Regions from separate parts of the Mesorhizobium sp. M1396 genome, predicted to be linked through region 2. Evidence: predicted binding sites of a transcription regulator. Region 2 holds the regulator's gene; each other region holds the start of a gene.
The links. The regulator PhoB, encoded in region 2, activates phosphate uptake and scavenging genes when phosphate is short. The targets are predictions, from matches to a motif close to TGTCATNNANCTGTCAT.

Region 1 (6,647 bases), on a different contig from region 2:
GCCCGCCAACTGCTGTCAGGCATGATGAACTATTCCGACACATCCATCGCCACGACCACCCCGTTCCTCAGCCTCGAGAACGTGCGCAAGACCTATCCGGGCGTCGTCGCGCTCGACGGCTTCTCCATGGAGGTCAGGCCGGGCGAGGTCATCGGCCTCGTCGGCGAAAACGGCGCCGGCAAATCGACACTGATGAAGATACTCGGCGGCGTCACCACGCCGGACAACGGCACGATCACCGTCGACGGCATCGCCCACAATAGCCTGACCGTCGAAGCCAGCCTGGGCTCGGGCATCGCCTTCGTCCACCAGGAACTCAATCTGTTCGACAATCTCGACGTCGCCGCCAACATCTTCTTCGGCCGCGAGCCGTTGCGCGCCGGGCCGCTCAGGCTCGTCGACCGCGCAAAGCTGCGCACCATGGTGGCGCCGCTGTTGAAGCGCGTCGGCGCCAATTTTTCCCCCGACACACCGGTCGCCGCTCTGTCGCTGGCGCAGCAGCAAATGGTCGAGATCGCCAAGGCGCTGTCGATCGAGGCAAGGCTGGTCATCCTCGACGAGCCGACATCGAGCCTGCCGCTCGCCGAGACCGACAAATTGCTCGACGTCATCAAGGCGCTGAAGGCCGACGGCATCAGCGTCATCTTTATTTCGCACCGCCTGCACGAGGTCGAGCGCGTCGCCGACCGCGTCGTCGTGCTGCGCGACGGCATGCTGGCCGGCACCTTGCCGAAGAGCGACATCGGCCATGACCAGATGGTCAAGCTGATGATCGGCCGCATGCTGAAGGAGCGCGAAAAGGCCTCCGAGGCCGCGCGCGCGCCCGGCGCCACAGCGCTTTCGGCCAAGGCCATCCGCACGCCAGCCTATCCCGGCCGGCCGGTCGATCTCGACGTCAGGCGCGGCGAAATCCTCGGCCTTGCCGGCCTTGTCGGCTCCGGCCGCACCGAACTGGCGCGGGTTTTCTTCGGCATCGACTCAAGTCTTGGCGGCGCGCTCGAGCTCGACGGCAAGCCGCTTGTGCTCGGCTCGGCGGCCGACGCCGTCGCGCATGGCATCTTCCTGGTGCCGGAGGACCGCAAGCTGACCGGCATCCTGCTCGACCTGTCGATCGCCCAGAATATTTCGCTGCCCAATCTGCCGGCGCATGCGCGACGCTCCCTGGTGTCCGCAAGCGCCGAGACCGCCACCGCCGAGAAACAAAAGAAAGATCTCGGCATCAAGGCGCCGTCGGTGCAAACGCGCACCGGAACGCTGTCGGGCGGCAACCAGCAGAAGGTCGTGCTCGGCAAATGGCTGGCCATGAATCCGAAAGTGATGATCCTCGACGAGCCAACGCGCGGCATCGACATCGGCGCCAAGGCGGAAATCTACGGGCTGATGCGCGCTCTCGCCGATGCCGGCGTCGCCGTGCTGATGATCTCCTCAGACATGGAAGAGGTGATCGGCGTGTCCGACCGCATCGCCGTCATGCATGAGGGCCAGATCTCGGGCATTCTCGACAAGGACCGGTTCAGCCAGGAAAACGTGCTGCTGCTGGCGGTGGGTAAGCAGCCGAAATAGGTTTTTGCCGGGGTCTCGCGCAAGCGCGATCTGCTCAGGCATTGGGGAGAAAACGATGAGCAAGAAAGATCTCGGCCTGCTGATCCTGATCCTGGTGGTCGGCGCCATCGTGGCGATCATCAATCCGCGCTTCCTGTTGCCGATCAACCTCGCCAACACCTCGAACCTGATCGGCCTGTTCGGCATCCTGTCGATCGGCCAGGCCTTCGTCATCATCACCGGCGGCATCGAACTGTCGGTCGGCTCGGTGGTTGCGCTGCTGGGAACGTTGTTCATCGACTTCATCGCCGTGCGCGAGGTGGCGTGGCCACTGGCCTTCGTGCTGATCCTCTTTCTTGGCGCCATCATCGGCCTGGTGCATGGCTGGCTGATCACAAGGCTCAAGCTGCAGCCGTTCGTCGTCACGCTGTGCGGTCTTCTGATCTACCGCGGCGTCGCCCGCTTCTACACCGCCGACGGCACCGCCGGCTTCGCCTTCGGCCAGAATTTTCCCGAGCTCGAATTCCTCACCGCCGGGCGCTCCTATGGCGTGCCGAACAGCTTCATCGCGCTCATCGTCATCGCCATCGTCATGTGGGTGGTGCTGCACCGCTCGGTCTTCGGCCGCTATCTCTACGCCATCGGCAAGAACGAGGAGGCGGCGAAATATTCGGGCATCCGCACCGGCCGCGTCGTCATGGCCGCCTATGTCATCTGCGGCGTGCTGACGGCACTGTCGGCGATCTATTTCGCCATGTACACGCGCTCGATCTCGCCGGCCAGCCACGGCCAGTTCTACGAACTCTACGCCATCGCGGCCGCCGTGCTCGGCGGCTTCTCGCTGCGCGGCGGCGAAGGCTCGCTGATCGGCGTCATCCTCGGCACGGTGCTGCTGCAGGAGCTGCAGAACCTCGTCAACCTGCTCGGCATCCCGTCCTCGCTCAACTTCGCGGTGATGGGCGGCGTCATCCTCATCGGCGTGCTGGTCGACCAGCAATGGGGCGTGTTCCGGGCACGGCGGCTGATGGCCGACGCCACCCGCAAAAGCGCCGCCGGTGCGGCCGCGGAATAGGCCGGGCTCGAAGCAGGTTAGATCAGCCCCAACATATCGGAAAGGGCCATCGCCTTGCGCAGTACCTCGGCGAAGCGCTCGCCGGCCGCGTCGCGCGGGCCGCTATTGTCGATCGAGGTGACGCCAGGGCCGGACAGAGTGACATTGGCGCTGCGCGCCAGCCGCGCCAGCACTTCGCCGCGCGATTCCCGTCCCCGCATCGCCAGACGCTCGGCCAGCACCTCCGGCGAGGCAGTGATCTCGACGACGGCCAGGTTGGCATAGCGCTCGCGCAGCATCGGGATGATCGCGCGCGACACATTGGCGACGGCCACGCGGCCATTGGCGACGCACCAGTCGACATCGGCCGGGATACCATAGCGCAAGCCGTGCGCTTCCCAGGAGATGGCGAAGGCGCCATCGGCTTCGGCTTCGATGAAGGCGGCGTCGGCCAGCGTGTCGTGGTCTTCGCTGGCGGCATCGCTCGGCCTGGTGATGACGCGGCGGACGAACTCCAGCCTTGTCTCCTCGGCAAAGCAGGCGCGGGCGTAGCCGATCACCGTGTCCTTGCCGGCGCCACTTGGGCCGACCACGGCGACGAAGACGCCATCGCGGATCGGAAACGTCTCGGCCGACAATTCACGCTCGATCGATGCCGACACCATCATGCCACCCGGCGCCCCTGGCGCCAGACCGTGCGTACGACCGGAACATGGTCGTCGACGCGCACGCGCACCAGATCAGCGCGGCGGCCCTGCTCGATGACGCCACGGTCGGTCAGGCCAATCGCTTCGGCTGGGTTCTTCGAGACCATCGCCACCGCCTGCGGCAACGAAATGCCGTCGACGACGTCGCCGAGGAAGAATGCCGACTGGATCAGGCTGAAGGGGATATAGTCGGACGACAGGATGTCGAGCAGGCCGTCGCTGGCCAGCGTACGGGCCGAGACATTGCCCGAATGCGAGGCGCCGCGCATGACGTTGGGCGCTCCCATCAGCACGCCGAGGCCAGCCCCTTTCGAGGCCCTCGCGGCCTCCTCCGTTGTCGGGAACTCGGCGACGCGCACGCCCTGTTCTATCGCCTCGCCGACATGGCCAAGGGTGGCGTCGTCATGGCTGGCCAGCACGATGCCGCGCTCATGGCAGGCGGCGGCGATCACCGCCCGGTTCGGTACCGAATTGCGCGCCGATTCTCCCATCCGCTTTTCGCAGAACAGTTTGAAGTCGCGATCGGTCAGCTTCAGCTTGCGCTGGTAATAGTAGGCATAGGTCTCGAGGTTGACGAACTGGCGCTGGCCGGGCGCATGATCCATCAGCGATGCCAGCTTGACCCGCTCGTCGCCATCGAAATTGGCGAATGCCTTGAGGCAGTCCGGCGCCGAAACCTCGCAGCGCAGATGGATGAAGTGGTCGGCCCGCAGACGGTCCTGCTGCACACTGTCCTCGATCGCGTCGGCCAATTTGCGGATGTCGGTCGATGTCAGGTCGGCGTCCTCGTCCATGCCGACGCGCAGGGCGTCGAGCACTGTGGTGATGCCGGCGGTCGCCACTTGCGCGTCATGGGCGAGCACGGCGGCGATCGGGTTCCAGCGCACCTTCGGCCGCGGCGCGTAGTGGCCTTCGAGATGATCCGTATGGAGTTCGACCAGCCCGGGAATGATGTAGTCGCCGCCCATATCCTCGCCGGCCATGCTCCCACTGGTATGGCAGGCGCCGGCGTCGATGCCGGCGATAAAGCCGTCGCGCAGCACCAGCGAACCCTCGACGATCTCGTCGGCAAGCACGATGCGGGCGTTGTGGAGAACAGTCTCGACGGTCATTTCAGGCAGTCCTTGGTTAGTCCAGCTGGGGTTGTTCGGCGGGTGCTCAGGCGGTTCTTCTGGCCGGGCGGCGCCCGAGCACGTGATGTGAGAGCACCATGAACGGTGCGCCCGGTTCGGTTTCGACAAACAGCGTCAGCGCATCCACCAGCACCGGCTGTCGCAGAATGTCCGCGAACAGACTATCGATTGCTGCGCGCAAACGAGGGCTTTCCTGTGACGTCGCCCGGCCGGACAGCGTCATGTGAAAGCGAAAGGTCTCGAAGACATAGGGGTAGCCCCATCGGCAAAGATTGCGGAACTCGGCCGGCTTCAGCGAATCCGGGCCGCGCCGCTCGATCTCGGATTCGGTCAGCGGAGCGCGAAAGCGATCGAAATCGCGCACCACGTCATCGGCGAAGCGGTTGAGCAGAGGCAGCGGTCCTTCCGGCACCAATGCGAAGAAGCCGTCGATCTGGCTGACGACGAGACGCGGGATGGTCGCCATCGGCGTCGCCTCGGCGAAATGGTCGAGTGCGGCGCGCAGCGAGGCTTCCGTCTCGTTGGCGGCCAGGCGGAACGGCGCCTTCAGCGTCGCGTGAAAACCATAGCGGCGCGCCGAAGCGGTGTGAAAAGCGACTTCCGCCGCCGACAGGTCGGCCACCGCCTCGACCGGCCTTGTCGCGGCACCAAACGGGTCGCGACCGAGCCAGTTGGCGGCGATCCGCGCCAGTGGCTCGTCCTGCCGGGGGGTGAAATAGATGGCGTAGCGCATTAGGAAGCCTCGTCAGTCCCGTTGCCATAGGTGATTTCCATGACGGATTGACGAAGCTTTGAAGGGTTTTCGAAGGCAAATCGACCCAGCCGTGTCCTTAGCCGACATTTTTCTCGGGCTGGACCAATTTTCCAGACGTCGGCGCTGCCCCTCACCTGCCTGCCGGCATCCTCTCCCCGTATAGTGACGGGGAGAGGGGCGCTGTCGTCGATGGTTTCGCCAATCATCATCGTAGCAAGAAGAAATGCCGAGGTTGTGGCCAGCCTCCTTCTCCCCGTCCCTATACGGGGAGAAGTGCCCGGCAGGGCGATGAGGGGCGGCGCCGACTTTCGACAATGGGTTGGTTTCCAAGAATGGGGAGCTGTCTTTGTCTGAAGCCATTCTATTGGAGGAGCAATCAGGCCTTCATCAGCCATTCGTGCTCGGGCGCGTTGTGGAATTTCCACGTCCGCTTCGGCCCGGCCATCACGTTGAGATAGTAGAGGTCGTAGCCGTGGCAGGCGGCGCAGGGGTGGTAGCCCTTGGGCACCAGCACGACATCGCCATCCTCGATCGCCATCGCTTCGTCGAGCGCGCGATGACCATTCTGGTCGGCGTCGGTGTAGACGCGCTGAAAGGCAAAGCCCTGCGGCGGGTTGAGCCGGTGATAGTAGGTTTCCTCGAGATAGGATTCATCAGGCAGATTGTCCTGGTCATGCTTGTGCGGCGGATAGCTCGACGTATGGCCGCCGGGCGTGATGACCTCGACCACCAGCAACGAATCGGCCGGCTTGCCCTCCGGCAATATGTTGGTCACGTAGCGCGTGTTGGTGCCCTTGCCGCGCACCTCCTGGCCGACATCGTCCGGTGCGATGACCCGCACCGGCAGGCCGCCGCCAAGGCCCGGCGCCGAGCAGACCGCGAGTTCCAGGTCGGTATCCGCGGTTACCGACCAGTCGGAGCCCTCAGGCACATACACCGACCACGGCTTGCCTTCGAAGGGCGACATGCGCTCGCCGAGCAGGCCGAGTTCCTTGCCGCCGGCTCTCGCATTGCCCTTGCCGGTGACGAACACCAGGCAGACTTCGCGATCATCCGTCTTCCCGAACGCGCTCTCGCCCGGCTTCAGCCGATGCAGGTCGAAACCAACATAGGTCCAGCCCGCGATTTGCGGCGTCACATGAGCGACGCGGCCATGGCCCTTGTCGGCCTTCACCAACAGCTTCGACATTGTGTCTCTCCTATCGCAAATCTTCGAGAATTGGCCGAAGTCTCCCAACTTCGTCATCCTAGGGCGTAGCAGGAGCGAAGCTCCGTCGCGAAGACCCTAGGATCCATGCCGCAACCTCGGTCCAAGAGCGCAGCGAAGCGGAATTTTGCACCGAAGCGGCTGTTTTGACATCACGGCAGGGATCCCGGGGTCTGCGCAGCGTCGCTTCGCTCCTTGCTTCGCCCCAGGATGACGAAGCGAGGAGCGTTTCAGCCAATCTCCAACGCATGCG
Region 2 (6,647 bases):
AACTGTGCCTGATCAAGACAATGGCCGTATTCGAATTCCGCTCTTCCCAGTTACGGGCGGGAGCAGCGACCGCCGGCATGAGACAGCGTCAACCTACCCCAACGGACCTGTTTTCGGCGATGGCCCGGCCACGACACCGTGGCCGAGAGCAACGCGCTCCCGTCCGGCTTTTCTTTATAAAGCCCTGCTGATCCCAAATCGCCGGCCAGCCTCGGGCCTAAACGTCGCAAGCCCCTGATTCCGGGGACAAAGCCGGGCTCCATCGGGAGTGCTGGCCAGGCCACAATTTGTTCGTCCCGATCATGCGTTACCGGGGTGACATCAAACTGTCATGCGACTGTAATAATCGAAGGCTATTGGCCTCAGCGGGCGCCGAGAGCAATGGCGCCGAGAGACCATCTTCCGAACAGGAGCAGGCCACATGAGACATTTCATCCGCTCGGCGGCCGTTGCGATCGCAATGGCTACGGCGTCCACTTTCACCCTTTCCGCGGCAATGGCAGCTGATCTTTCCGGCGCCGGCTCGACCTTCATCTATCCGGTGTTCGCCAAATGGGCCGACACCTACAAGAAAGACACCGGCGTCGGCCTCAATTACCAGTCGATCGGTTCGGGCGGCGGCATCAAGCAGGTCATCGCCAAGACCGTGACCTTCGGCGCCACCGATAAGCCGATGTCCGATGCCGACCTGGAAAAGAACGGCCTCGTGCAGTTCCCGATGGTGATGGGCGGCATCGTGCCGATCGTCAACCTGACCGGCATCAAGCCGGGCGAACTGGTTCTTGACGGCGCGACCCTGGCCCAGATCTACCTCGGCGCCATCACCACCTGGGATGATGCTGCGATCAAGGCGCTGAACCCGACCCTGACCCTGCCGTCCACCGCGATCGCCGTCGTGCATCGCTCGGACGGCTCGGGCACGACCTTCAACTTCACCAACTATCTGGTCAAGCTGTCGCCCGACTGGAAGGACAAGGTCGGTTCGGATACAGCCGTCGAATGGCCTACGGGCGTCGGCGCCAAGGGCAGCGAAGGCGTTGCCAATACCGTCAAGCAGACCGACGGCGGCATCGGCTACGTCGAGTATGCCTATGCCAAGCAGAACAGCCTTTCCTACTCCAAGCTGGTGAATGCCGCCGGCAAGGTCGTCGAGCCGTCGCTCGAATCCTTCGGTGCGGCTGCTTCGAATGCCGATTTCAAAGGCGCGAAGAACTTCAACGTCATCATCACCAACGAACCCGGCGACACCAGCTGGCCGATCGCTGCTTCGACCTGGGTGCTGATCCACAAGGTTCCCGACGATGCCGCCGCCACCGGCGAAGCGCTGAAGTTCTTTGCCTGGGCCTACAAGGACGGCAAGGAAACCGCCAAGGCGCTCGACTATGTCTCGATCCCCGACAGCGTCGTCGACCTGATCAAGACCTCCTGGAAGGCCGACATCCAGGCCGACGGGAAGCCCGTCTACGCAGGCGAGTAATAACATTTGAAGGAGCGCCGCGGCGCGGCGCTCCTTTTTCCTCAACTCAAAGAGCCGAGCTTCACATGAGCGCTGTCCAGGAAGCCTTGCCAGCCATTCGAGGTTCGCGCGACGCGATCGTCAGACGATTCGCGCTGACCGACGCAATCTTCCACGGGATGACCCGGGCCGCCGCCATATTGGTGCTGGTCCTGCTTGGCGGCGTCGCGATCTCGCTGTTTGCCGGATCCTGGCAAGCCCTGTCGACCTTCGGCTTCTCTTTCCTGACCAGCGAAAGCTGGAATCCGGTGACGGAGAAGTTCGGCGCGCTGGCACCGATCTACGGCACCATCATCACGTCGGCCATCGCCATCCTGATTGCCGTGCCGCTCGGCATCGGAATCGCCATCTTTCTCACCGAGCTTTGCCCACGCCCGTTGCGGCGGCCGATCGGCATGGCGGTGGAACTGCTGGCCGGCATCCCCTCGATCATTTACGGCATCTGGGGTCTGTTCGTGCTGGCGCCGTTCCTGCAGACGATCGTGCAGCCGTTCATCATCGGCGTGTTCCACGGCATTCCCGGCCTCGGCAGCCTGTTTGCCGGTCCGCCCTATGGCATCGGCCTGCTGACCTCGTCGCTGATCCTGGCCATCATGGTGCTGCCCTTCATCACCTCGATCACCAAGGACGTCTTCGACACGGTGCCGCCGGTGCTGAAGGAATCCGCCTACGGCATCGGCTGCACGACCTGGGAAGTGACCCGCCGCGTCGTCATTCCCTACACAAGGATCGGTATCATGGGCGGCGTCATGCTCGGCCTTGGCCGCGCGCTGGGCGAAACCATGGCGGTGACCTTCGTCATCGGCAACGCGCACCGCATCTCGACCTCGCTGTTCGCGCCGGCAACGACGATCTCCGCGACCATCGCCAATGAATTCACCGAAGCCGTCGGCGACCTCTACACGTCTTCGCTGGTGGCGCTCGGCCTGATCCTGTTCGTCATCACCTTCCTGATCCTTGCCATTGCCCGCTACATGCTGATGCGCATCGACGCCCGCACCGGAGCCTGACCGATGTCGACAGCCACATCGCTTCACCAGAGCCGCAAGAGGAAGAATGCCGTGATGATGACGCTGTGCGTCACCGCGGCGGGCATCGGACTTGCCTGGCTGGCGCTCATCCTCGGCGCGCTGGTCTACAAGGGCGCCGCCGGCCTGTCCCTTGACGTCTTCACGCAGATGACGCCGCCTCCCGGCGACGCCGGCGGCCTGCTCAACGCCATTTACGGCAGCGTGGTCATGACGATCATCGCCGTCATCGTCGGCACGCCAATCGGTGTGCTGGCCGGCACCTACATGGCCGAATACGGTCGCTTTTCCAAGCTGACCACCGTGGTGCGCTTCATCAACGACATCCTGCTGTCGGCGCCGTCGATCATCATCGGCCTGTTCGTCTACGAACTGATGGTGCGGCCGATGGGGCATTTCTCGGCAATCGCCGGTGCTGTCGCGCTCGCCATCCTCGTCATTCCGGTTGTGGTGCGCACCACCGAAGACATGCTCAATTTGGTGCCGAACGCCCTGCGCGAAGCCGGCACCGCGATCGGCGCGCCGCGCTGGGTGGTCATCAAGTCGGTCGCCTACCGCGCCGCGCTTTCCGGCATTGTCACTGGCATATTGCTGTCGATCGCCCGTATCTCCGGCGAGACTGCACCACTACTCTTCACGGCGCTGAACAACCAGTTCTGGTCGAGCAATCTCAACGCGCCGATGGCCAGCCTGCCTGTCACCATCTTCCAGTTCGCTCTCAGCCCTTACGAGGAATGGCAGCAACTGGCCTGGACCGGCGCACTTATCATCACATTGACGGTTCTCGCGCTCAGCATCGTTGCGCGCAGCCTGACCGGACGCAGAGAGGACAAATGAGCCAGATGTTGTCTCCAGACATGACGATCGCCGCCGAGGCCACCGCCAAGGCCAAGATCGAGGTCAAGAACCTCAACTTCTACTACGGCCAGTCGAAGGCGCTGAAGGACATCACGCTGTCCTTGCCGGAGCGCAGCGTCACCGCTTTCATAGGGCCTTCGGGCTGCGGGAAGTCGACGCTGCTGCGCGTCTTCAACCGCATCTATGAGCTTTATCCCAGGCAGACCGCCGAAGGTCAGGTGCTGCTCGACGGCCAGAACGTTCTTGACCGCTCGCAGGACCTCAACCTGCTGCGCACCAAGATCGGCATGGTGTTCCAGAAGCCGACGCCATTTCCGATGTCGATCTATGAAAACATCGCTTTCGGCATCAGGCTCTACGAGAAGCTGAGCAAGTCCGAGATGGACGGCCGCGTCGAGCAGGCGCTGAAGCGCGCGGCACTCTGGACCGAGGTCAAGGACAAGCTCGACGCCAGCGGCCTCAGCCTCTCAGGCGGCCAGCAGCAGCGGCTCTGCATCGCCCGTACCGTGGCGGTGAAGCCGGAAGTCATCCTGCTCGACGAGCCCGCCTCGGCGCTCGATCCGCTGTCAACCGCCAAGATCGAGGAGCTGATCGACGAGTTGCAAGCCGACTACACGATCGTCATCGTCACCCACAACATGCAGCAGGCGGCGCGCGTGTCGAAGCAGACGGCCTTCATGTATCTGGGCGAGCTGGTCGAGTTCGACCGCACCGAGAAGATCTTCACGTCGCCCCGCGAGAAGCGCACGCAGGACTACATCACCGGCCGCTTCGGCTGAGCTCAGGCATACGAGGAACAGGATCATGAGCGAACACACAGTCGCTTCTTTCGACGAGGATCTCGGTCAGATCAGCAAGCTGATCAGCGACATGGGCGATCTCGCCAGCTCGATGGTCGGCGGTGCGACCAAGGCGCTGTTGAATTCCGACAACGCCTTGGCACAGCGCGTCGTCTCCGACGACGCGATCATGGACGCGCGCCAGCGGGAGCTCGACGACCGCGCCATCACGCTGATCGCCAAGCGGCAGCCGATGGCCGACGATCTGCGCCATGTCGTCGGTTCGATCCGCATGGCCGGCGATCTCGAACGCATCGGCGACCTTGCCAAGAACATCGCCAAGCGCGTCGGCACTGTCGGCCTCAGCGTTACGCCGCGCGACCTTTCGCACTCGATCGATGGAATGGCACAACTGGTGCTGATCCAGGTGCAGGGCGTCATCGAGGAATATGCGGCGCGTGACGCCGCCGCGCTGGCGAAACTGCGTGCCGACGACGAACGCATCGACGTCAAATACACCTCCGTGTTCCGCGAACTTCTCACCTATATGATGGAAGACCCGCGCAACATCACCGCGTGCACGCATCTTTTGTTCTGCGCCAAGAATCTCGAGCGCATCGGCGACCACGTCACCAACATCGCGGAAAATGCCTATTATGTTTTGACCGGCACGCAGCTGCCGGCCAATCGTCCGAAGCAGGACGAGACGACAATGTCCGCGCCGGCGGCATGACGACAGGGGTGACCAGCCGATGATCGCGCCACGCATCATGGTGGTGGAGGACGAGGAGCCGCTAGGCGTGCTGCTCCGTTATAATCTGGAGTCCGAGGGCTATCAGGTCGAGGTGGTGACGCGCGGCGACGAGGCCGAGATCCGGCTGCAGGAGAACGTGCCTGACCTTCTGGTGCTCGACTGGATGGTGCCGGCGGTTTCCGGCATCGAACTCTGCCGACGCCTGCGAATGCGCCCCGAGACCGAGCGGCTGCCGATCATCATGCTGACCGCGCGCGGCGAGGAGAGCGACCGCGTGCGCGGCCTCTCGACCGGCGCCGACGACTATCTGGTCAAGCCTTTCTCGACGCCGGAGTTCATGGCCAGGGTCAAGGCGCTGCTGCGCCGTGCCAAGCCGGAAGTGCTGTCCAGCGTGCTGAAGGTCGGCGACATCGTGCTCGATCGAGAATCGCATCGGGTCTATCGCAAGAAGAGCGAGATCCGGCTCGGGCCGACCGAATTCCGCCTGCTCGAATTCATGATGCGCCATCCCGGCCGCGTGTTCTCGCGCAGCCAGCTGCTCGACAATGTCTGGGGTGAGACGATCTACATCGACGAACGCACGGTGGACGTGCATGTCGGCCGGCTGCGCAAGGCGGTCAACAACGGCCGCATGCCCGACGTCATCCGCACCATTCGAGGTGCAGGCTACGCGATCAGGGAAGATTAATTCCCATCCCATCCCGATAAATCGGAACCCAGGTTCAAACTCGGTCAGCAGGCGGTCGCCAACGGCCGCGAAGGGTGGAATGTTGCATTCGTCTCATCGGTGGAGAACGAGCATGTGGCGCCCAAATGCGGTCATCCCATCAGTTTTCGAATGACCGCATTTGGGCCAAGGCGACAGGCGGCTTCTGGCATCCAAAATGCGGTGGCGGACATTCAAGCAGGCGGGATTGAAATCTTTAACCGACCCTTCGCGCTCGTTGCCCGGTCGCAGCGAAACGTCCGCAGCGGAGTGAGCCATGCTGGAATTGATTGTGCGTGGCTAACTGGTCGGTCCCTTCACAACTCGATTGCTCTGCGATCTCTCAAACTGCTGTTGTGTCCGGCTGGCCGCGGGAAGAACGGTTCGCGATTAGTCGGTCATAATCGCCATTTTGCCCGTAAAACTCTGCCCTCCAAATCGTGCTCCTTCTAGCGAGGTTTGAACTAATGCATGTATCTATATCCGTCAAAGCACGCGACTTTCACATAAATATAGAATTTTATTAAAATTACATTTTTGACGGAGGACGGATTCCTTCTCTTTATTCAGTGTATGTGCGCCGAATGGTCAATATTATCTCGGATCGGATGACGATTCCCTGGAACTATTTCATCCGTTGCAACGTTGCTTGGGAAGCAGTCGCTGGGACTCGTATCGAATGATTTCACCAGGTCGAATACCATGAGGAAGGATTTCTGATGAGCACCGTCGTAAACGCCAAAGGCGTCCCTCTTCCCTACACCGGCGCTTCCACTCATTGGTTCTCGGCCACTGGGTCTGGACCGGAACTGCATGGCACCTCCGGCAACGACTCCTTCTGGGGAGACACCGGCGTCAAGGTCACGATCTACGGTGGCGCCGGCGACGACTACTATCACCTCTATTCCACCAACAATAAGGTGGTCGAGGATCCTGGGGCAGGAATCGACACGATCGACACATGGATGAGCTACAAGCTCCCCGACAATTTCGAGAACCTCGTCGT
Region 3 (6,647 bases), on a different contig from region 2:
TAAAATGGTGCGTATGTGTTGGGGTTGCGCATGCCTGAATATTCGTCCTTCATCCGGTCAGTCCGGGTTCGCTATATTTCAGGGTTGCTGATCTTCGCGCTGGCTTCCGTGGCAATCGTGGTTGCGCTCGATCGTGTCAATTCCTTTCGCCGTGACATCGATGCGCTGAGCAGCAACCTCGTCGTCTTCACCCGCGACCTGCGCAACGCGACCAGCTTTGCCGAGACGACCGGCACAGCCTGGCGGGCGGAGACACGCGATGCGCTGACCACATCGGCGCGCGGCCATTCGGAACGCCTGACCGGCGAGATCGAGACGCTGACCGCGCAACTCGCGGCGATCAAGCCGCGCCTGTCGGTCAAGACCGCCAACGAGCTCCAGTCCGCTTCCGTCAACGGCGATCTGTTCTGGTCGCCGCGCGACATGGTGCGCAACTTCAACCTGATGTCGGTGGCGCAGAAGGTCGATGAGTGGAGCTATCGCGAAATCCGCAACCAGAACGACCTCTTCGCCCAGCCCATGCTGGTCCGCGTCCGCACCGCCATGGATGATGAGCGCCATCTGGCGGACGCCTCCAGCGACAGGCTTCTGCTGTGGGCAAGCGGCATCCTGTTCGCGGCCCTTGCCATCGTCGCCTTCTGGATTTTCCGCCCTATGGAAGTGGCAATCCGCCGCGCCTTTGCCGAATCCGCGGAATCCCTGTTCAAGGCCGAGGCCGCCGACCGCGCCAAGTCGGAATTCCTGGCCAATATGAGCCATGAAATCCGCACGCCGATGAACGGTGTGCTCGGCATGGCTGAACTGCTGGCCAAGACCGATCTGACGGCGCGCCAAAAGACCTTCACCGACGTCATCGTCAAATCCGGCAATGCACTGCTCACCATCATCAACGACATCCTCGATTTCTCGAAGATCAATGCCGGGCAACTCACCCTCGACCCCGCTCCCTTCCGTCTCTCCGAGGCGGTCGAGGACGTGGCGACGCTGGTATCGGCGCGCGTCGCCGAAAAGAATCTCGAATTGATCGTGCGTGTCGACCCGCGCCTGCCGGCCCATGTCGTCGGCGACGCCGGCCGGTTCCGGCAGATCGTCACCAACCTCCTCGGCAACGCGGTAAAGTTCACCGAGAAGGGTCATGTGCTGATCGATGTCGGCGGCGAGATCGTCAACGACGTGGTTCAGCTCAAGGTTCGCGTCGAGGACACCGGCATCGGCATACCGGCCGAGAAGCTGCAGAACGTGTTCGAGAAATTCGCCCAGGTCGACGGTTCGTCGACCCGCCGCCACGAGGGCACCGGTCTTGGCCTCGCCATCGCCGCCCGCCTCGTCGACCTGATGGCGGGCAAGATCGGCGTCGAGAGCGAGATCGGCCGCGGCTCGGTGTTCTGGTTCGCGGTGCCGCTGCCGGCGCATCAGGCCGCGGCTCGCGACGAGATCGTGCCGGTCGACGTCACCGGCGCGCGTGTGCTGGTCATCGACGACAATCCGGTCAACCGCGAAATCCTGCTCGAACAGCTCAGAAGCTGGAGCTTCGATTGTGCCGCCGCCGAAAGCGGCGCCGTGGGCCTGGCCTTCCTCGATCGCGCCTTTCAGCTCGGCGCCGCCGTCGACTGCATCATCCTCGACTACCAGATGCCGGGCATGAACGGGGCCGACGTCGCCAGGGCCATTGCCTCCGACAGTAGGCTGTCCTCCATCCCGGTGGTGTTGCTGACCTCGGTCGACCAGGTCGATTTCGGTAAGATGATCATCGACTTCGGCATTGCCGCGCACCTGACCAAGCCGGCACGCTCCGCGATCTTGCTCGGCACCGTCATCTCGGTCGTGCAGAAGGCCCGCTCGCAGGTCGGCAAGGCGCAGTTCGTCCGCGAACCGATCGTGCGGGCTCCCCCGGCGGCGGCACCTGCCTTCACCGTCATCCGCGGCCCGGCGATGCCGGTCGCGGTGGTGCCGGAATCGGCCACGCCGAACGGACCGATCGACATTCTCATTGCCGAGGACAATGACGTGAACCAACTGGTGTTCGGCCAGATCCTCAATGGGCTGGGCCTCAGCTACCGCATCGCCGGCAACGGCCGCACGGCGGTCGAGATGTACCGGGCGCTGCGCCCCAAGCTGATCCTGATGGACGTTTCGATGCCGGAGATGAACGGCTACGAAGCAACCCGCGCCATCCGGGCGATGGAGGTCTCGGCGGGCACCCACATACCGATCATCGGCGTCACCGCGCATGCGCTGAAGGGCGATCGCGACAAGTGCATCGAGGCGGGCATGGACGACTATCTGCCGAAGCCGGTTTCGCCCGATCGCCTCGGCACCAAGATCGGCACCTGGCTCAGCGAGACGGTGGTGGCGAAGACGGCATAGCCCGCATCCGCCCGATGCGTCGGACGGCTGCGTCCAGACGATAGCGGCGCATCCAGTCGAGGCTCGTGTCGTCGGAGAGCTTTGCAACGCCGGGGCTTACATCCTCGGCGTCGGGTGCTCGGACCCCCAGGGCTTCGCAGATGCCTAGCAATGTCGCAGCCGGGTTCGCGGCAAGACGCTCATAGCCGACCCGCAGCGGGGATATGCCTTGCTCCGCGAACCAAATGTTCCAGGCTGCATCATAGGTCTCGAGTTCCGTGACCTCACGTCTGATCCGCTCGAAATCATATTGGGGTTCCTTCGGTGGTGCGACCCTTTCGATCTCGGTTCCGTCAGGAGCAATATGCCAAAGCCCGGTTTGCTCTGCTTTGATCAGGGAGACAGCCTGCGCGAGCTTGTCCTCCCGGGAGAGGTGTATGCAGAGAATGCGGCCAAAGGCCTTTTCAAGACGCGCTCTGTCGGATGGCAGCTGCGGGAAAATCTGGTCGAGGATAGCCGAGAGTTCATCCAGATTTTCGCGCATCAAACGAAGGCCGAAGATGCCGGTCCCACCCTTGCCGGCAGCGATCGCCGCATTGAGATAGGCGGCATTGAATTCGAGCTCGCTCATCGTGTCGCGGTCAGGCAGCTTCCACTCTTCAGCCCACTCCGACACGTCCTGCCGCCGATAGAATGAGTGGGGCGTGCCGGCCGTCCTCGCGGACTCCAGAAGCTTGCAGAGCAAAGTGCTTCCGGTCCTCGGCGTGCCGCAGATAATGTATCCATCGAACATGTTGCGGCCCATGCTGGTCGTCAAAGGTAGGGCTGCCGCCCCCGGGTGAAGATGGCCGCCGCTATAGCTGAAATCCTTGCTGGATGCGACGTCTTGGCGGCCACCTTCAAATGCCTCTCTCAGACAAGACACCTTGTCGGCGGTGGACGAAACTACCGGTTGCGCACCACCACGCACGCCCCGCCGATGCTTTGCAATTTCTGGCAGATGACATTGGCGGCGGCACGGTCGTCGACGCCGATCCTGACCGCATAGATACCGCGCCGGCCGATCGGCGTGCGCACCCGGCTGACCACCGGATCGTGCCCGTCGAGCAGGGCCGGGAACCGGCTTCTTACCCGCAGCCATTGGTTGATCGCGGCACTGCGGCGGAAGTTGCCGGCCACCTGGATGCCCCATGGTTTTATGTTGATAGAGGCCATCGCCACGGTCCGTGACATGATCACCGGCAGCCTGCGGCAGGCGATGGCAAAATCCGCCTTCGCGTCGAGCGGCTCGATCTTTCCGGCATAGGCCCGGTCGGTGAACTTGTCGGCCGGCTCGCCCATGATGTCGAAGACATAGCTTTCGGTCTCCATCGGCAGGAAGCCGCCGGAGCTGAGCCAGCGCGACACCCGGCTTTCGCCGGCATTGTAGGCGGCGGCCGCCAGACCGAGATTGCCGTAGCCGGTTTTCATTTCGGCGAGATACTTCGCCGACGCCGGGATCGCCTGGTTGATGTCGAAGGAATTGGCCAGCCCGCGCATCTTGGCGGTGCCGGGCATGAACTGGGCGATGCCTTCGGCGCCGACCGGGCTTACGGCGTCGGGATCGAAACGGCTCTCCTTCCAGATCAGCCGGGCGAAGTAATCCCTCGGCAGGCCGTTCTGGTCGGCATGCGCCTGGATCAGGTTGCAGACCTTGTCGATAAGCCTCTGCTTGGCGGATTGCGGCGGATCAGCCTGAACCAGCGTCGACCAACCCAGGGCGCAAAGCAGAACCAGCGTAGCCCTGAGGAAACGCCGCATCGGGCCTACTCTGCCGCGGCTTTGCCGCGACCAAACCGTTGCTCGATATAGTCGGCGACCATTTTCTCGAAATCCGCCGCGATCGACGGCCCGCGCAGCGTCGCCGCCTTCTTGCCGTCGACGAAGACAGGCGCCGTCGGCGTCTCGCCAGTGCCGGGCAGCGAAATGCCGATGTCGGCATGCTTGGACTCGCCCGGACCGTTGACGATGCAACCCATCACCGCGACCTTGAGGTTCTCGACGCCGGGATATTTTTCGCGCCACACCGGCATGTTCTTGCGCAGATCCGCCTGGATGTTCTGCGCGAGTTCCTGGAACACGGTGGAGGTCGTGCGGCCGCAGCCAGGACATGCGGCAACGATCGGCACGAACTGCCTGAACCCCATGGTCTGCAGCAATTCTTGCGACACCTGCACCTCACGCGTGCGGTCGCCATTCGGCTCCGGCGTCAGCGAAATGCGAATGGTGTCGCCAATGCCTTGCTGGAGCAGGATGCCCATGGCGGCCGACGAAGCCACGATGCCTTTCGAACCCATGCCGGCCTCGGTGAGGCCGAGATGCAGCGCATGGTCGGAGCGGGTGGCGAGTTCGGTATAGACGGCGATCAGATCCTGCACGCCGCTGACCTTGGCCGATAGGATGATTTTCTCGCGACCGAGGCCGATCTCTTCCGCCAGCTCGGCCGACAGGATGGCCGACTGCACGATCGCCTCGCGCGTCACTTCCTGCGCCGTCAGTGGAAAACCCTGGGCCTGGTTGTCGTCCATCAGCCGGGTCAGCAGTTCCTGATCGAGCGAACCCCAATTGACGCCGATGCGCACCGGCTTGTCGTATCTAATCGCCATCTCGACGATATCAGCGAACTGCCGGTCCTTCTTGTCCTTGAAGCCGACATTGCCCGGGTTGATGCGATATTTGGCCAGCGCCTCGGCGCAGGCCGGATGGTCGGCCAAAAGCTTGTGGCCGATATAGTGGAAATCGCCGACCAGCGGCACGTTGATGCCAAGCCGCTGAAGCCGCTCATGAATGCGCGGCACCGCGGCGGCGCTCTCGTCACGATCGACGGTGATGCGCACGATCTCGGAGCCGGCCCGGTGAAGTGCCGCGACTTGCGCAACGGTCTGGTCGATATCGGCCGTGTCGGTGTTGGTCATCGACTGCACGACAACGGGCGCGCCGCCGCCGACGACCACGCCGCCGACATCGACGCCGACCGAGGTGCGGCGGGGGAAAGGAGAGGAAAAATATCCGGTCATGCCGGCAGCCTTTTGTCTCTGGAGCGCCGAACGTCCCCTTGGACGCACAGAGCACGCCCCGGGCCGATGCGCTAAAGTCCGGGCATGAGGTGGATGAGCAAAGATGGCTTGTCAATGGCGACAGGTCGCCACTGGCCGGAATCGGCCCGCCGCCAAGGACCAGAAACGATCGATGATCTGGCGAAATCTGGCGACGGCCGAAGCGGAAATTAAGCGGGTGGAAGTCCAGCTCAGGCCGATGGCCCAGCTCTGGAAATCGAAAACCCCCAGGCCGGCGGCAGGTGCCGCCGGGAAAAGAGGCCGCGGATGGTGAGCGGCGATGTCAGGAGGGCATCAATGCGTGGTCGGTTTCCCTCTCAGTTTTTCAATCTCGTCCTTGAGTGCCAGCTTGCGTCGCTTGAGATTCACGATTTCGAGGTCGTCGACCGATGGATGGTTCATCGCGTCATCGATTTCACGTTCGATGTCACCGTGTTTCCGCTGCAACTCATCAAGATGGGATGCAAGAGACATGATTGGTTCTCCCTTTCATGGTTTCCTCGATTGCAGCCGTCATGGCGCGTCCACCGCAGGTTCGCTTCTGTGACGGCATAATGACAGTGTGTCACCTTCCGGCAGCGATGTCGAATGATCCGTGGTAGCATTCCACGACAATGTGAAATGTGATATGGGCTGCGCGCCGGTTGCAAAATCCCACCGGCCCCGCCCAATCAGGCCCATTTTTGGGCGCCGCAGACGTGCAGACGGTAGATAATGTCCGATCAGGAACAGGCTGATATCCGGCTCGAATATTCCCGGCTGAAGCAGGAGCACGCCGATTTCGATGCGGCCATCAATGCGATGATCGCCATGGCCTGCGATCCACTGCAGATCCAGCGCATGAAGAAGAAAAAACTGTTCCTCAAGGACCGGCTGATGGCGCTGGAAGACAAGATCATTCCCGACATCATTGCCTGAGAGAGCATCCGCTCGTTCGCGTCCTAGGCCGCGGTCGAAAGTCTCGCGGCACGATCACGCAGCAGGCCGATGAGCTCGCCGGTCCGCTCCTCGGACGTATCGATGGGGACCACCAGGCACATCGTCGCCTCGACCTTGCCCGGCGCCGAAAAGACCGGCGCGGCAAGACATTTCGTATAGGCATCGACTAGGCCCGAGGTGATGCAATAGCCGGCGACTCGCGCCTTTGCGATGTCGGTGACAAAATCGTCAAGCCGCAGTTTGCGACCATCGGGCAGCACGAGATCG

Region 1: the regulator PhoB is predicted to act here: its motif matches at 5,206-5,222, upstream of NKH02_RS13845 (DUF1045 domain-containing protein).
Region 3: the regulator PhoB is predicted to act here: its motif matches at 5,985-6,001, upstream of NKH02_RS09990 (YdcH family protein).

What each region holds. Positions count from the first base shown of each region.
Region 1 covers NZ_JAMYLA010000017.1:102,985-109,631, reverse strand. The annotation lists gene NKH02_RS13865 (sugar ABC transporter ATP-binding protein) at 25-1,563, shown strand; gene NKH02_RS13860 (ABC transporter permease) at 1,619-2,614, shown strand; gene phnN (phosphonate metabolism protein/1,5-bisphosphokinase (PRPP-forming) PhnN) at 2,632-3,261, opposite strand; gene NKH02_RS13850 (alpha-D-ribose 1-methylphosphonate 5-triphosphate diphosphatase) at 3,258-4,412, opposite strand; gene NKH02_RS13845 (DUF1045 domain-containing protein) at 4,459-5,166, opposite strand; gene iolB (5-deoxy-glucuronate isomerase) at 5,564-6,376, opposite strand.
Region 2 covers NZ_JAMYLA010000016.1:114,707-121,353, reverse strand. The annotation lists gene pstS (phosphate ABC transporter substrate-binding protein PstS) at 422-1,477, shown strand; gene pstC (phosphate ABC transporter permease subunit PstC) at 1,543-2,526, shown strand; gene pstA (phosphate ABC transporter permease PstA) at 2,530-3,381, shown strand; gene pstB (phosphate ABC transporter ATP-binding protein PstB) at 3,378-4,181, shown strand; gene phoU (phosphate signaling complex protein PhoU) at 4,207-4,914, shown strand; gene phoB (phosphate regulon transcriptional regulator PhoB) at 4,934-5,623, shown strand; gene eglC (endo-1,3-1,4-beta-glycanase EglC) at 6,361-6,647, shown strand, end outside.
Region 3 covers NZ_JAMYLA010000012.1:27,967-34,613, forward strand. The annotation lists gene NKH02_RS09970 (response regulator) at 31-2,367, shown strand; gene NKH02_RS09975 (Stf0 family sulfotransferase) at 2,336-3,163, opposite strand; gene NKH02_RS09980 (transglycosylase SLT domain-containing protein) at 3,292-4,146, opposite strand; gene ispG (flavodoxin-dependent (E)-4-hydroxy-3-methylbut-2-enyl-diphosphate synthase) at 4,152-5,402, opposite strand; gene NKH02_RS09990 (YdcH family protein) at 5,736-5,915, opposite strand; gene NKH02_RS09995 (YdcH family protein) at 6,156-6,359, shown strand; gene NKH02_RS10000 (IclR family transcriptional regulator) at 6,383-6,647, opposite strand, start outside.